Pedosphaera parvula Ellin514: one gene and its partner. The protein of the gene in region 1 binds, or shares a complex with, the protein of each later gene. Links are inferred from orthologs where the notes say so. Each region holds a gene or a part of one and is shown on either strand. Other genes may lie near its edges.

What was found. Proteins that work in one complex are often made in the same cells at the same time.
Region 2: the proteins of tsaD (region 1) and tsaE are in contact, whole or in part, in a crystal structure (PDB 6N9A), measured with the Thermotoga maritima proteins. The link is inferred for Pedosphaera parvula Ellin514 from one-to-one orthologs. Residues at the interface, in WP_004082750.1 of Thermotoga maritima: Cys10, Asp11, Arg49, His50, Leu82, Gly84, Gly135, Gly136, Glu154, Thr155, Leu156, Asp157, Asp158, Ser159, Glu162, Asp165, Lys166, Arg169, Leu170, Tyr175, Lys213, Thr214, Leu217, Tyr218, Gln221, Arg222, Asn324; in WP_004082108.1 of Thermotoga maritima: Leu37, Gly38, Lys46, Lys57, Val59, Lys60, Ser61, Thr63, Phe64, Thr65, Leu66, Met67, Val69, Pro71, Tyr82, Arg83, Leu84, Asp86, Asp88, Phe89, Asp93, Ile128, Asp130, Glu131, Arg134.

The regions. Positions count from the first base shown.
Region 1 is NZ_ABOX02000045.1:26,495-34,081, reverse strand. Bases 1-2,779 are described here. They hold tsaD (tRNA (adenosine(37)-N6)-threonylcarbamoyltransferase complex transferase subunit TsaD), read left to right. Parts: upstream 1-766; coding sequence 767-1,792; downstream 1,793-2,779. Other genes in these bases: CFLAV_RS24840 (DUF1592 domain-containing protein), read left to right, coding at 1,878-2,779; CFLAV_RS24850 (S41 family peptidase), read left to right, coding at 1-701. Outside these bases: more of CFLAV_RS24840, read left to right, coding at 2,780-4,232; CFLAV_RS24835 (DUF1552 domain-containing protein), read left to right, coding at 4,302-5,654; CFLAV_RS24830 (FG-GAP repeat domain-containing protein), read right to left, coding at 5,684-7,587.
Region 2 is NZ_ABOX02000006.1:132,358-140,122, reverse strand. The notes cover bases 3,103-6,059. They hold tsaE (tRNA (adenosine(37)-N6)-threonylcarbamoyltransferase complex ATPase subunit type 1 TsaE), read right to left. Parts: upstream 4,829-6,059; coding sequence 4,376-4,828; downstream 3,103-4,375. Other genes in these bases: CFLAV_RS31970 (CPBP family intramembrane glutamic endopeptidase), read right to left, coding at 5,774-6,059; CFLAV_RS06675 (thiamine-phosphate kinase), read right to left, coding at 4,806-5,738; tsaB (tRNA (adenosine(37)-N6)-threonylcarbamoyltransferase complex dimerization subunit type 1 TsaB), read right to left, coding at 3,742-4,395; CFLAV_RS36420 (transglycosylase SLT domain-containing protein), read right to left, coding at 3,103-3,583. In the rest of the region: CFLAV_RS06710 (hypothetical protein), read left to right, coding at 1-420; CFLAV_RS06705 (DedA family protein), read left to right, coding at 479-1,111; CFLAV_RS06700 (zinc-dependent alcohol dehydrogenase), read right to left, coding at 1,135-2,166; CFLAV_RS06695 (YXWGXW repeat-containing protein), read left to right, coding at 2,310-2,537; more of CFLAV_RS36420, read right to left, coding at 2,579-3,102; more of CFLAV_RS31970, read right to left, coding at 6,060-6,490; CFLAV_RS06665 (thioredoxin domain-containing protein), read left to right, coding at 6,588-7,765. UniProt on the Escherichia coli protein: Required for the formation of a threonylcarbamoyl group on adenosine at position 37 (t(6)A37) in tRNAs that read codons beginning with adenine.

The sequences.
Region 1 (7,587 bases):
TCCGCCTCGTTCAATTTGGTGAAAAGACCAGCGATGAGCTGGAAAAAGCTTTGAAAAAGCTCAAGGCTCAGGGAATGCAGGGACTTGTTATCGATTTACGCTGGAATCCCGGTGGTTTGTTGGACCAGGCGGTGGAAGTCTGTGAAAAATTCCTGCCACGAGGTCAACTGGTCGTTTCTACTGAAGGCCAAAATTCGTCTCAAAACTCAGTCCGCCGTGCCAACGGCAGAGGAGATGAACTGAGCGGCATGCCGATCGTGATTCTCGTGAATGTAAACAGCGCCAGTGCTTCAGAGATCGTGGCTGGCTGCTTGCAGGATTTACACCGTGCTCAAATCATGGGCGAGAAGACTTTTGGTAAAGGTTCGGTGCAAAGCATCCTGCCATTGCAGGATGGTTCAGCACTGCGTCTCACCACGGCCAAGTATTATACTCCCAGCCACAAGGTAATTCATGGCGAAGGCATTACTCCGGATTGCCCGGTGCCTATGACCGATGAAGAAGAAGCCATGGTGTATCTAAAGCGCCGTCCGGGTATTGAAACCCTGGAGGAGAAGGATCGTCAAAAGATTCTCAATGCCCACGATATCCAACTCGATCGAGGCAGGGATTTGCTGCGTGGCATTTTGATCTATACCCACCGCAGTCAGGACAACCAAAAGATGGCCGGCAAGCCTGAGAAGGTTGCTTCCACTAAATAAGTATTTCATCAGGGGCAGAGCGAAAGATTTTTGGTGCCCTCCGCCCTTGGTGCATTAATCGCTTCATGATACTGCTTGCCGTTGAGACTTCCTGCGACGAAACAAGCGTTGCGATAATTCGGAACGGCAAGGTCCTTTCCACCATCGTTTCTTCACAAATAAAGTTGCACGCGGAATACGGCGGTGTGGTGCCGGAACTGGCTGCGCGCGAACATTTGGCGAATCTTATCCCGGTCGCCAATGCTGCCATGACGGCTGCTGAGGTGCAAAGCGATCAGGTGGATGCCATAGCGGCGACGCAGGGGCCCGGTCTTCCAGGCGCCCTGGTGGTGGGATTAAAGGCGGCGCAGGGCATGGCCTTCGCATTGAACAAGCCGTTTTTTGGCATCAACCATCACGAAGCCCACCTTTATTCCCCTTGGATAACCGGCAGTCCGCCGGTCGCGGATTTCGACTCGTTCCAGCCCAACATCTCCCTCATCGTTAGTGGCGGGCATACGATGCTGATTCATGTCGAATCTGAGTTGAAACATCATGTGCTGGGCTCAACCATTGATGATGCGGCTGGTGAATGCTTCGATAAGGTCGCCAAGCTGATTGGCCTGCCTTACCCTGGTGGACCTGAAATCGATCGGTTGGCGAGCGCGGGGAATCCGAAAGCTTATGACTTTCCCAGGCCTATGTTGAGGGATGCTAGTGACGACTTCAGTTTCAGTGGATTGAAGACTTCGGTTCGCTACTTCATCCGCGATAATCCAGCCGTCCTCGACAGCCTCCAAAAGCTGCAAGACCTCTGTGCCAGCGTTCAGGAGGCGATTGTGGAGGTGCTGGTTACGAAAACAGTGCGGGCTGCAAATCGCCTTCAGGTCAAGTGCGTCACTGCTTCGGGAGGCGTGACCTGCAACCGCGCGCTACGGAGCGCCTTGGAAACTGCCTGCAAGCGGAAGCACCTGACCTTGCGACTCGCTGAGAAGTCGCTTTGCACCGATAATGCCGCCATGATTGGTGTTTTGGCTGAACGCAAGCTGCTTCACAGTTCAACGCCCACCTCCCTGGATTCCGAAATAATGCCCGGATGGGCGCTTGCTTAAGTTTCTTGTCATCAATTTACTGGACAGGAAAATCTAAATAAATATTGGACAGCAGCGTCCAATAGATTTAGCAAAAGATAAAGCAATGATGATACGCGCCTTCATCCTGGTCTTGTGCTTGTTCTGGGGACTCCAAAGTTCCCCGGCGGCGGCGCGCTTGGATTCCTCAAGCAATCCCAAAGTGACTTTCGAAAAGAATGTCAAACCATTGCTTAGCCAGTATTGTTTTGGATGCCATGGCGAAAAAAAGAAGGGCGATCTGGATCTACGAATATATACCAATGATGCTCTGGTAAAGAAAGACCGGGACGTTTTTGAAAAAGTATTGCATAATCTTCAGGCGCATGAGATGCCACCGGAGAGCAAGCCTCAGCCAAGTTCAGAGGAGCGGGAGATTATCAGCCATTGGATCGAGGCCGAGGTGCTGGGATGCGACTGTAACCAGCCCGATCCTGGACGAGTCACGATGCGACGTCTCAATCGCACAGAGTACAACAACACCATTCGTGATCTTGTAGGGGTGGATTTCCAACCGGCAGATGATTTTCCAGTCGATGACGTTGGATACGGATTCGATAACATCGGTGATGTTCTTTCACTCTCCCCCATGTTGATGGAAAAGTATTTCGTGGCGGCTGAAAAGATACTGGATGCTGCGATAGTTACCACACGCCTCGTTGGAGGCCCTACCAATCATTTCAAAGGGGACAGGCTGAAAGGATCGTTGCACGTTGACGAGTTGGAGCACGGAGCAAAAATGTTATCCGGAGACGGGGAGGTTTATGCGACCAATCTGTTTTCGAAGGCAGGAAAATACATTCTGCGAGTGAAGGCTGCCGGACAGCAAGCCGGGCCTGACCTGCCTAAAATGGAAGTTCGTCTGGACGATAAAGTTTTGAGAACACTCGAAGTCAAGGCACCAAAGGATGATCCAAAAGTTTACGAAATAGAATTTGATGTAAATGGCAGCGGTGGCAAAAAAATTGCCGCCGCTTTCATCAACGATTATTACGATGAGAAAAATCCCGACCCTGCAAAGCGCGATCGCAATCTGATGGTCAGGTATATCGATGTGGTTGGACCACTGGAACTGGAACCGCTGCCGGAATCTCATAAACGTATATTTACCGAACAGCCTTCGACCCATAGTACGAATCAGGTGGCACAAAAAATTATTGAGCGTTTTGCCAAAAGAGCGTACCGACGTCCACTCAGCACGGCAGAATTTGATCGGCTGTTCCAGTTTTTCAAAATGGCGCAGAAGGATGGAGAAAGTTTTGAAACGAGCGTGAAAGTTGCGTTGCAGGCAGTTTTGGTGTCGCCGCATTTTCTATTTCGGGGCGAATCGAAACCGAATCCCAATAACTCGCATTCAATTCACCCGATCGATGAATTCGCCCTGGCGACCCGTCTATCCTACTTCCTTTGGAGCAGCATGCCGGATGACGAATTGTTCAAACTGGCAGAGCGGGGGAAATTGCATGGTAATCTGGACGCTCAAGTTACGCGCATGTTGAAGGATCCCAAAGCCGGTGAACTGGTGAAGAACTTTGCAGACCAATGGTTGCAGATTAGGAATCTGGCAGCGGTCACGCCGGACCCGGAAGTGTTTCCTCAGTTTACTGACAAGCTTCGCTCCGCCATGGAAAAGGAAACGGAGCTTTACTTCGGTTATGTGATGGAACACGACCGCAGCATCCTGGAATTTATCGATTCAGATTATACATTCCTTAACGAACCGCTCGCGAAGCTATATGGAATTCCTGGCGTAAGCGGTGATGAGTTTAGGCGGGTGACGTTTAAAAACCATGAACGTGGTGGATTGCTGACACAGGCAAGTGTGCTCACCGTGACGTCGAATCCGACACGCACCTCACCCGTAAAACGCGGCAAGTGGGTATTGGAAACCATTTTGGGTGCCCCACCGCCACCGCCCCCGCCAAATGTGCCGGCTTTGAGCAATGATAAAAAGGTGGTTGCCTCGGGAACCATGCGGCAGCGGATGGAGCAACATCGGGCGGACCCAATGTGCGCCAGTTGCCATGCGCGCATGGACCCGATTGGTTTCGGGTTTGAGAATTTCGATGCCATTGGAGCTTGGCGCACGAAGGAGGGAACCTTCGACCTTGATACCACTGGCAAATTGGTCACCGGCGAGTCTTTCCAGGGAGTTCAGGACTTGAAAAGGATTCTGCTGAAAGACAAGCGGGACGCTTTCGTTCATTGCCTTTCCGAGAAGATGCTGACCTATGCACTGGGACGTGGAATGGAGTTTTATGATAAGTGCGCGGTGGACGAAATTACCAAAACACTAGCTAAAAATGATTTCAAGTTTTCGAGTTTGGTACTTTCAGTTGTGAAAAGCTCACCGTTTCGAATGAGTCGGGGCGAAGAGGATAAAGTGGCCGAGAGCGGTGGGAAAGAGGCAAAGGGCAATTGAGACCCGACCAAGACACTTGTAAATGAAGCTTTTAAAGGCTAACTTCGTCAGAATACCGGAAATTAGATTATGAGCAACCGCTGGCATATTCCACGTCGCAGGTTCCTGAGGGGGCTGGGAACAGTAATCGCTTTACCGCTGCTTGAATCAATGGCACCGGCCGCCAAGGCGCTGGGTGCGGTTTCAGCTGATGGCCGGGCTTTGCCCAAGCGCATGGCATTCGTCTACGTTCCCAACGGCATGAACATGGCGGATTGGACACCGAGTGCCATTGGAAGCGATTTCGACCTGCCTGCCACCTTGGAACCTCTGAAGCCTTTTCAGAAGGATATGCTGGTACTCAGCGGGTTGGCGCAACACAATGGCGAAGCCCTGGGTGATGGCGCCGGAGATCATGCGCGTGCCTCGGCGAGTTTTCTAACAGGATGTCATCCGAAGAAAACAGGTGGTGCCGATATTAAGGTAGGCATCTCTGCAGACCAAATTGCAGCTGAAAAAGTAGGACGTGGAACGAGGTTGGCCTCCCTGGAGCTCGGGCTTGATCGCGGACAAACCTCAGGCAATTGCGATTCAGGTTACAGTTGCGCTTATCAGTACAACATATCTTGGAAAACGGAATCAACCCCCATGCCACCCGAAGTGGATCCGCGACTGGTTTTCGAGCGTTTGTTCTCGAATGGCTATCAAGGTGAATCTGAAGAGAGCCGGGTCTTGAGAAGTCGATATCAAAAGAGCATTCTTGATTTTGTTCTGGATGATGCCAAACAGCTCAAGCGTAACCTTGGCTACACGGACCGCCACAAACTGGACGAATACATGGTTGCGATTCGCGAGTTGGAGCAGCGGATTGAAGGAGCGGAGAAAGATGTGGCTGCGCTGCCCGACTTTAAGCGGCCGATCGGAATTCCAAAGGATTTCGAAGAACATTCGCAGTTGATGTTCGATTTGCTGGCGTTGGCTTTTCAAACCGATACGACCCGCGTTGCCACGTATTTGGTGGCGCATGATGGCAGCAATAATAGTTATCCGCAAATCGGCATTACCGAGGGGCATCACGAGCTTTCGCACCATGATCATTCGGAGGAAAAGATACGAAAGATTGCAAAAATCAACCGCTATCACATGGCGCAATTTGCAAAATTCATCGAGAAGTTGAAGTCAACTCCGGAAGGCGATGGCTCGCTGCTTGATAATTGCATGATTGTTTACGGCGGCGGGATTGCGGATGGAAATCAACATGCCCATTATGATCTGCCGATTTTAATGATGGGCAAGGGTGGGGGAACGATAAAGACCGGCCGCCATGTGAAGGTCGACCAATATACTCCGCTCAACAATCTTTATGTCTCGATGCTGGATCGCATGGGAGTCCACGCCGAAAAAATTGGTGATAGCAACGGCAAGCTGGTCCAGCTCTCCTGATAATTTTCAACCTGACTGGCGTGCATCGCTTAGAATGCGATTACACGGTAATAACGTGTCGAAACATTCCCTGGAGGAACCCGGCCATTTTGGCCGGTATCACGTATCTGGAATGTGTTGCTGATGTTGGTAACGGCGCCGACCAATTGCCAGAGAGGCGTGGTTGAGAAAGTATCGGCAGATTGCACCACCCAGACGCCGTTTGAGGGAGTTGAAATATTCAGGGTTACACCTCCTGCGTCCGGAATCACAGAACTGATTCGGGGCGGTGTGACGTTAAGCAAAGGCGCGGCAATGACCTTGAGATCAATATCAAAGCTTACATCATCCCAACTCGAATAGGTATTATTTAAAATGACTGCAATCGTGTTCGCGCCCGTTTTAAGATAATCGATATACGGGGCCAGGTCATAGTAGAGCGTTTGATTGCCCTGGCCTGAAACGCAATTGATATCCGTGGTTGGGATTTGGCGTCCATTGAGATATAGCTGCAGGGATGGACCAGAGCCGTTGTCGGTGCAGGTGGCGGAAAGGAGAAACTCTTCCAGGTTTGTATTCGCGAGATTGAACGTTTTGCGAAAATAATAGGCGGGTTTTAGACCGGGCAAGGTGGTGACAATATTGGTCGGGCCACTGCCGGCTCCGAGCTTCGCCGCTCCCTGCGCCCAAGTGCTGTCATTGAAATTGGTCGCATACCAATTGGCTGGAGGTGTGGTGGTGTAGTAACGCCAGATCGATCCGAAAGGAACCATGTCTGTCCAGGCGGTGCTGTTCGGCGCAGGCAGTTGCCGCAGGAAGACGTTGTCGATAAACATCGAGCCACTGCCAGTGCCGGTGATGGTATAACGGTGACGCAATTCCAGATTCGGGAATCCGGCTGGAAGTATGAAGGTTCGATTCGCGTAGACCCAACTGGTGGCATTCGTGCCGATGACAAAATGTGGCGTGAAATAATTTGGGAAAGGCAGGCTGGGGCGGGCATTGGCATTCTGTGCCGTCGGAGTGGAGCCCCATTCCACCCAGTGCTCCGAGGGTTGAGATATGCCGACGCTCTTGAACCATGCCCCAAAACTGTAAAGTCCACCCGGTGTGACCGGAATCGTGCCGTCAGGAATTCCATATTGGTCAAACTGGCTAATGCTGCTGTTGTTGCCCCGATTGATCAGCTGAATCTCCATGGACTGTTTGCCCTGGTAAACAATGTTGGTGTTTCCAATCATGTTGGTCCAATCGAGATCGCCTGTGTACCATTTATCCCAATGACTGTTGTCATTCTCTTCGAAGCCAGCGTTGGCAATGAGGTTGTTATTGAGAAAGGCAAGTATGGCGAACGGTGAGGAGTGAACTTCTCCAGTGCTGTAAACCGCGGCTACTTCGTAGAAGTATTGCCAGCCCGGTTTCAGAGCCGAATCGGTATAGCTGGTAACGCTGGCGGGCAGGGTGACGATGTTGGTGAACGGACCGCCGGCCTGCTCAGCGCGATAAATGCGATAGCTCGTGGGCGAATAACCAGCGGGTGCCTTCCAATTGAAAAGCGCTTTTTTATAACCCGATTTCTTACTGCTGATCATCGGTGTTCCGGGCGGGAATAAAGAGAGTTGATAATTCCCGTCGTGTTGTGGATTGCCGCGATGTGTGGCCCAGGAAACATTCGTGGCATTTGTTGCGCCGAAGTTATAGACATAGATTTTGCCAAGGGTGGAGCGGAAGATCACATCCAATGAGCCGTCATTGTTTACATCAGCGAGTGAGGGGATGTGTTTCACGCCACCGGGAATGGCGATGCGTTGCTTTTCAGTGCCATCGAGAGCGAACACGTGGAGGTTTCCGGTGGAAGGAACAGCGGTTGGATCGTAAGTCCCAATAATAATTTCCTGCTGTCCATCACCATCCACGTCACCAACGACAGGTGGTGTAGGCAGCAACGGGGAAA
Region 2 (7,765 bases), on another replicon or contig:
CCGGGAGGTGATGATGGAATTTACAGAAAGTGCCTGATTAAATCTGCGGATGCGGAGACTGGCAGGCGTCTGCTCGTAACGGCCATTGCCTTGAAACGCTATCATCTACTAAATGGAACATATCCTTCAAAACTGCAAAACTTGATTCCAGAATTTCTTGAAAAGGTTCCCATCGATTTGATGGATGGAGAGCCTTTGCGATATCAAGTGAAACCGAACGGAGAATTTCTGCTTTATTCCGTGGGCGAGGATGGTGAGGACAATGGCGGAGATGCCACACCAACGGAACCGGCTTCAACCGTAAATAAGAATTGGCTGAAAGGGCGGGATGCGGTTTGGCCGCAACCGGCTACTCCGGAGGAGATTGAAGCATATAGAACAAATTCACCTTCCAAAAGCACCAGAGCGATAAAGAAGTAGCATTCCTCAGCCACTGCTGGCTTGCAGCCCCATCGGTTTCCCGTTAAAACAGCGCACCTTGAAAGCACTAATTGGTTCATTGATGACCTGGTACATGGCGCAGTTGGAAAGCTGGAAGTATCCACTGATCGTCCTGATGATGGCGGCTGAAAGCACCATCCTGCCTTTGCCGAGCGAGCTCATCATACCACCGGCGGCACATCTGGCTTATACCAAGGGCAACATGAGTGTGATCGGCATTGTGCTGGCCGGAACCTTCGGGTCGTGGCTGGGAGCTACCATCATGTATTGGGTGGCGCGAATCGGTGGCCGTCCACTATTGATGCGGTATGGACGTTACGCTATGATTTCGCCGGAGAAGATTGAAGGGGCGGAACGTTGGGCGACCAAGTTCGGGGCCATGGGTATTTTTGTTTCGCGATTGCTGCCAGTGGTCCGTCATTTGATTGGAATTCCAGCAGGTATCGTTCGGATGGATTACAAGCTGTTCTCGCTTTTTACCATTCTCGGTTCGGGAATCTGGTGCGCCATTCTCTGCTGGTTGGGCATCAGGATGGGAGAAGATAAAGAATTGATGCGCGGAGAATATCATCGCATCGCACTATGGGTTGCCGGAATCATGCTCGTGCTCGGCGGCATCTACTACTTCTTCGTGCATCGTCACATGAAGCAAAGCCCGGCAAAAAAGTAAGCGAACTCCCTTTAACCGGGAGATTATTCCTTAACCCGGATGAGCGTCTTCACGGCGCGATTGCCTGCGGTCATGGATTTGAACAAATCAGGCAATTGAGTAAGCGGGCATTCGCCACTGACGAAGTCTTCAGACCGGATGACTCCCTGCTCCACCAATTCCAAAGCCCGGCGAATAGCCTTGGGAGTGTGATGGAAGCTCGCCAGTAAAGTAAGATTGGAATAGTGAATCAGGGCAGTATCGAGCGACACACTTGTGCCGGAGGGACAACCACCAAAGAAATTCACGACACCGCCTTTGCGCACCAACTGGACAGCGGCTTCCCACACTTCAGGTTTGCCAACGGCCTCGATCACCACATCGAAAACGGATTCTGATTGGGATTTGATGGCCTGCACCAGATTGTCCTGATTGGCGATATCGATGACATGATCCGCACCGAGGCGGCGGGCAGCTTGCAAACGCACTTCTCCACGGCCGGCAGAAGTGACAATGCAGCCCGCATTTTTTGCCAGGGCCACGAACATCAAGCCGATCGGCCCGGCACCAATCACCAGGACTCGTTGGCCGGTGCGAAGCCGGCAATCTTCGACACCTTGAACGACACAGGCAAGCGGCTCGGTGAGGGCTGCATCCCGAAAAGGGGTTGAACCTTTCAGGCGCAACATGTTTTTCTGCACCAACCGGGTGGGAACGACGATGGATTCGGCATAAGCTCCGTTGAGGAAGAGAAGATCGTCACAAAGATTTTCCTGATTGTTTTGACAGTAAAAACATTGCCCGCAAGGAGCGGAATTGGCCACGACGACGCGGTCGCCATTGCACCACCCTTTGACGTCGGGATGGACTTCGCAGATCAGGCCGGCAAGCTCATGGCCAAAAACCGCCGGAGGAACAATCATCTTGGCATGATAGCCGCGCTTGAAAACCTTGAGGTCGGTGCCGCAAGTCAGGGCAGCTTCAATTTGGACGCGCACTTCACCTGACTTCAAAGCGATAGGAGCGATATCCTCAACTCGAACCTGTTCCTGCCCGTAAAGAACTGCTGCTTTCATCAAACATACTTTAGGGCAAATGAGAGCCGTTGAGCCAGCGGAATATGGAGATACCCCATTTGCGAACTGGACATTGGGAGCATAAATTTTAAGGACAATAATTCAGGAACAAACGGCGCTGAGAACGCCGTCGGAAGGAAAACATGAGAAAATTCGTGAACATCTCACCCCTCATCCTCGTTTGCACTTTCACCGTGCTTACCGGATGCGTAACCCGCGAAGTAGTTGTCAGGGAAAATGCCGCACCACCGCCGCCGGCTGCAGTGGTGGAAGAGCGCGGATTCAGACCGTATCCTACTGCGGAATGGGTGCCCGGCCATTACATTTGGCGGCATAACCGCTGGGTTTGGGTGCGCGGCTTCTGGCGCTGAGCCACCGGGCTGCCAAGGAGCAGGAATGAAAGTAGTGAAACCTACTTGCGCGGCCTGCTCTGCGGTTTCCTGGTGAAAATATAGATTGCGCCAACGGCAAGCAGCCCGAGAATAACAGACACCAAGATCCAGCGTTGCTTTAGCTGAGAGGCTGGAACAGCCTCGGTGGCAGCAACAGCAGGTTTGGATTCCAGAGCGGAAGACTGGGACTTGTTGGCCACTTTTAGAGAAGGATTGCTGGCTGCAGCTTTGGCTTCCTGCTCTTTCTCCTTGGCCAGAGCCAGGGCTTGGGCATCCGCCTTGATTTTGGCCACTTCCGCCCGCATGGCCTCCAGCTTTACCGGGTGCTTCTCCCATTCGATGCCATACTGGTGGTAACCGTCGTTCATGTACTCATAAACCTCCAAGCCATGCTGTTCACTCAGTTCGGGCTGGGGGATGCCGCTGTATTTCACGATGGCCTTGCGCCAGCTCTCAATCTCATCCCCTGGCGCATCGGCGGGCTTGGGGGTCTCACTATAGAGCTGCTTCAAAAGCGCGGCCGCCCCGCGCATGTTCTGGTAGGGATCATCCTTGAGCTCCTGCGGGTCCTTGCCGATCAATTTGGCGGCATCCAGGAGGCTGTGCCCAAAGTATTCATTATCCCAGAGGGACATGATCCCGTAGGGCCGGGGCATGCCCGTTTCCGGGGACACCGTCTCCCCGGGCGGCCACTGCAGGTGTTCCCACCGGGTTTCGGCAAAGGCAATGCCCGCCAGGACATCGGTGGGCACGCCAAACTCACTGGCCGCCTTTTCGAAGAGGGCCGGATAATTGGCATCCTTCATCCGCTGCGTGAACTCCGCGATGGCCTTCTCCCGCGCCAGATCCTCCGGGCTCCTGATCGGGGCGGAGTCTGCGGGAATGCCTGCCGGTGGTGGGGCGGAGACAGCGGCAGAAGGGTCGCCCTCAGCCCGCAGGAGATTGGGCAAAGTCAGACAAACCATTGCCAAGGCCAGGGAGGTGGATCGGCGTAACTCAATTTGCGGAAAAGGCTTCAATCTCATACTTATAAGTGACCAGGCTCATGAATGGTGACGCTTTAAGTTCCTGGTTGATTGATATTCTCAAGCAACCAGGTGCACGGAAATTCGATCATTGTTATAGCCTTACTGCTGAATTTATCAAGAGTTTAGGCAGCAATAAATCCCAACCTAAGGCCCCATCATCCTACCGGAATAACTCGAGGTGGCGGTGCTTTGACAAAACTGACTTCCCTTAAATAAATAGGTCGCAGGTTTTCGGCAGTCAGGAAGGACTTTTTAGCAGCCGCAAGCCGGCCAAGGTTGTTGGCGGAGGGAAACAGCACGGTTCCGTCCTTGAACCAACGGGTTACCTCGGGTCCAACGAGGATCTCGTTAGCTCCAAGCCGGACATTAACCTGATCCAGTGTTACAAGTCGCAAAGGCTCGATTTCCCGCCAACCGGTTGCGTTCACTTCGTAATTCGCCAGATAAAATTCATTTCTTTGGGCATCAATCACAATGTCCACTTTGCCAAAGATCGCTTTCTGTTGAGCCTCAAAAACCAGGCTCTCCACACTACTAACACCAGCCAGTTGAATTGGTCGCGCGAGTTGCCAACCCTGGGCGATGGCAATGGCCGCACGGATGCCGGTATAGGAACCGGGACCAATGCCGATGGCGAGGCACTCAATTTCCTCGCGCTGCATCCCGGCCTGTGCCAGCGCCTGTTCGATCAGCGCGAAAGCATGGGTTTCACGAGTCGCTGTTTCCATGGCCGCACCACGGACATTTTCATCCTCGAGCACCGCCACACTGCGTTGATCGGTGGAAAATTCAATGGCCAAAGTCTTCATAGGTAATGCGGCGCCCGGTTTCCGTGATTGATTCCAGTCGGACCTGGCGCAGATGTGTCCCCTTGGCGGCCTGGGCGAGGAAGTCGGCTGGTGCCAAAAACCAACGCTCGGCCCATTCGATTACCGAAACACCTGCGGGATGGAAATATTCCTCCAATCCGGCAGCAATGATCTGGTCCGGTGTTTCCAATCGATAAAGGTCCAGGTGAAAAAGAGGTAATCGACCACCGCCATACTGATTCAGCAAGGCGAAGGTGGGGGAATGCACCCGATCCGATATTCCCAAGCCGCGGGCGATGCCTTTGGTCAATTGGGTTTTGCCCGCTCCCAAGTCTCCGGACAGCGCGATGACCAGTCCACTTTTTGCATCCCGCCCCCAACTTTCGCCGAGGGCAATTGTTTCAGCGGGACTATTTGAGATGAACGTAGCCATGGGCAGTTAACGGACGAATACCTTGCTTGTCCCGGAGGTTGATTCCTTCACCAGCAGTGACTTTGCCAATGCAGCTCAATTTCACCTTGGGAAACTGATGCTTCCAGCCATCCAGCAAAGGCACCGCATCTTTGCTTGCAATCGTGAAGAGCAACTCAAAATCCTCACCATCGGTAAGCGCTGCCAGCAGAGGAGGCTTGGCAGAGCTCTCCGCCTTGGATGCCAGTTTGGCTTCGCGGCTGACGGGAATGGCCGAAGCCATCAATTCACTGCCTACATGGCTGGCTTTCAACAAATGACGCAAATCGCCCGCGAGACCATCACTCAGATCAATCATGGAATGAATGGCAAAATGGTCTCGCAGCCAGTGAGCTTCCGTCAGACGCGGTTCAAAATCCAGGTGCTTGCCGCTGATCGAACCACCCAATTCGCCGGTGACGAAAATGGCATCTCCGGCCAAGGCTCCAGAACGGAAGATACATTTTTCCCGTTCCACCGTGCCCAGCAGGGAAATGGAGATCAATATCCGCTCGGGATTGGTGGTGGTTTCCCCGCCCGCGATGGAAACGTCAAATTTACGCGCGAGTTCGCCCAGGCCGGCATAGATACCTTCGACATAATCCAAATCATAATGCCGAGGCAAGGCGAGAGTAATGAGGGCGGAATTAGGCGTACCGGCCATGGCAGCGATGTCACTAATACAACGGCCCAGCGCCTTGCGTCCGACTTTTTCAGGAGGTGTTTCGCTGGTAAAATGAAAACCTTCCACCACGGCGTCGGTTTTGAACAAGACCAGGCGGTCGGGAATTCCCAGATCCAAAACAGCACAATCATCTCCCGCACCGGTAACCAGCGATTTATTAGCTGGAAGCGAGCGGGTCAACTTTCCAATCAGCTCAAATTCGTTCATGTCGAAAACTAACTATCTGTTGTGGCAACGCCAAATCAAGCAGGTTGATTTAAAATCGCGATAACACCGATCGTATTGAACAAGCCGTGCGCGATAATGCATGCCAGAAGATTGTCCGTTTTTTCATAAAGCCAGGTCAGGACCATGGCAAAAACCGTCAAGGGGATGAAAATGGGCAGATTGGCGTGGATGGCCGCAAAGGCCAGAGAGGTTGACCATAAAGCGATGGACGTGCCGCCATATTTTTTAATTGTAGGATAAAGAATGCCGCGAAACAGACATTCTTCCGCGACCGGAGCCATTATGGTCGCGAAAAAAGCCAGATAAACACGCGCGCCCATGGAGTTAGCCTTTTGCAAACTGAGAACTGCCTCCTGAGAGGCAGATTTGTAGTGAACCAATTGCAGAAGGTTTACTGAGACCAGTTGCAATAAATAGCCGATGGGAAGAAACAGCAGCCCCACGGCCAATCCCCAAGCTATCACCCTGGGCAAACCCTGTCTAAAAAATCCAAAAGCCTCGGTCCATGATATCCCTTGCCAGCGAATAAAGTAAGCGATTCCCACGAGGATTGAGCCTTGTAAACTCAAAGTGCCCACAAGAAAATAGGGCAGGGAATTTTCCTCAAACTTGCGATGCAATACGACTTGTTGCAACAGGGTTGAGATAAACAAGATCGTACAGACGCATGTAAAGATGCCGAACACCAGCCGGAGAACGGCATCTACTTTCCATGGTCTCTCAGACAACATGGAGCAAAGCTATAACATGGCCGAGGGTGGTGACCATGGAAAAAATTCGAAGGATGTTTGCTTTGCCCTGCGCGTATGAAGGGATTATGGTTTGGAAGTGGCTTTTAAACAATTCGCCGCCATTGGCTGCTCGCTGGTTCTTTTGCAAGGAATGGCTGCGTGTGGCAATGATTTAAAGAACGTTCAGCCTCAGATTATTGTGACAACCAAATCCGCAGTCCATACTCACACCAACCGCCTCGCTCGCGAGAAGTCGCCCTACCTGTTGCAGCACCAGTATAATCCAGTGGACTGGTATGGCTGGGGGGAAGAGGCCTTTGCCAAGGCGCGCAAAGAGAACAAACCCATCTTCCTCAGCATCGGCTACTCCACCTGCCATTGGTGCCATGTGATGGAACGGGAGTCTTTTGAAAAGGAGGAAATCGGGAAGTATCTAAACGAACATTTCGTCAGCATCAAGGTGGACCGGGAGGAAAGGCCGGACGTGGATAAAATCTACATGACCTTCGTGCAATCCACTTCCGGACAGGGGGGCTGGCCGTTGAACTGCTTTTTGACCCCTGACCTGAAGCCGTTTTACGGCGGCACGTATTTCCCCCCCGAGAGCAAATATGGGCGCCCGAGTTTTCTGGATTTATTGAAGCACATTAACCAGTTGTGGGAGACGCGACATGGCGACGTGACCAATTCTGCCGTGCAACTGCACGAGCAACTGGCACAGATGACGGCGAAGGAGACGACCAATGGCCTGGCTTTAACGCAAGCCGTTCTGAACAAGGCCGCAGGTCAGCTCAAGGAGATGTACGATTCGCGAAATGGAGGCTTTGGCGATGCGCCGAAATTCCCTCAACCGAGCCAGCCAGCCTTCCTGCTGCGATACGGCGTGCATTCCAATGATCAGGAAGCGATTGCCATGGTGCTCAACACCTGTGACCACATGGCGCGTGGAGGCATTCATGATCAGATTGGCGGCGGATTTGCGCGCTATGCGGTCGATGCCAAGTGGTTGGTGCCGCACTTTGAGAAAATGTTGTATGACAATGCCCAGTTGGTGAACCTGTATCTGGACGCCTATCTGGTGAGTGGTGAAACCCGTTACGCTGATACCGCGCGGGATGTGATTGGTTATGTTCTAAGGGACATGACCCATGCGGAAGGCGGATTTTACTCCGCGGAAGATGCCGACAGCGAAGGCAAGGAAGGCAAGTTCTATTGCTGGACACGAGTGGAATTGGCCAAATTGCTGACCCCGGAGGAATTCAATGTGGCGGTGAA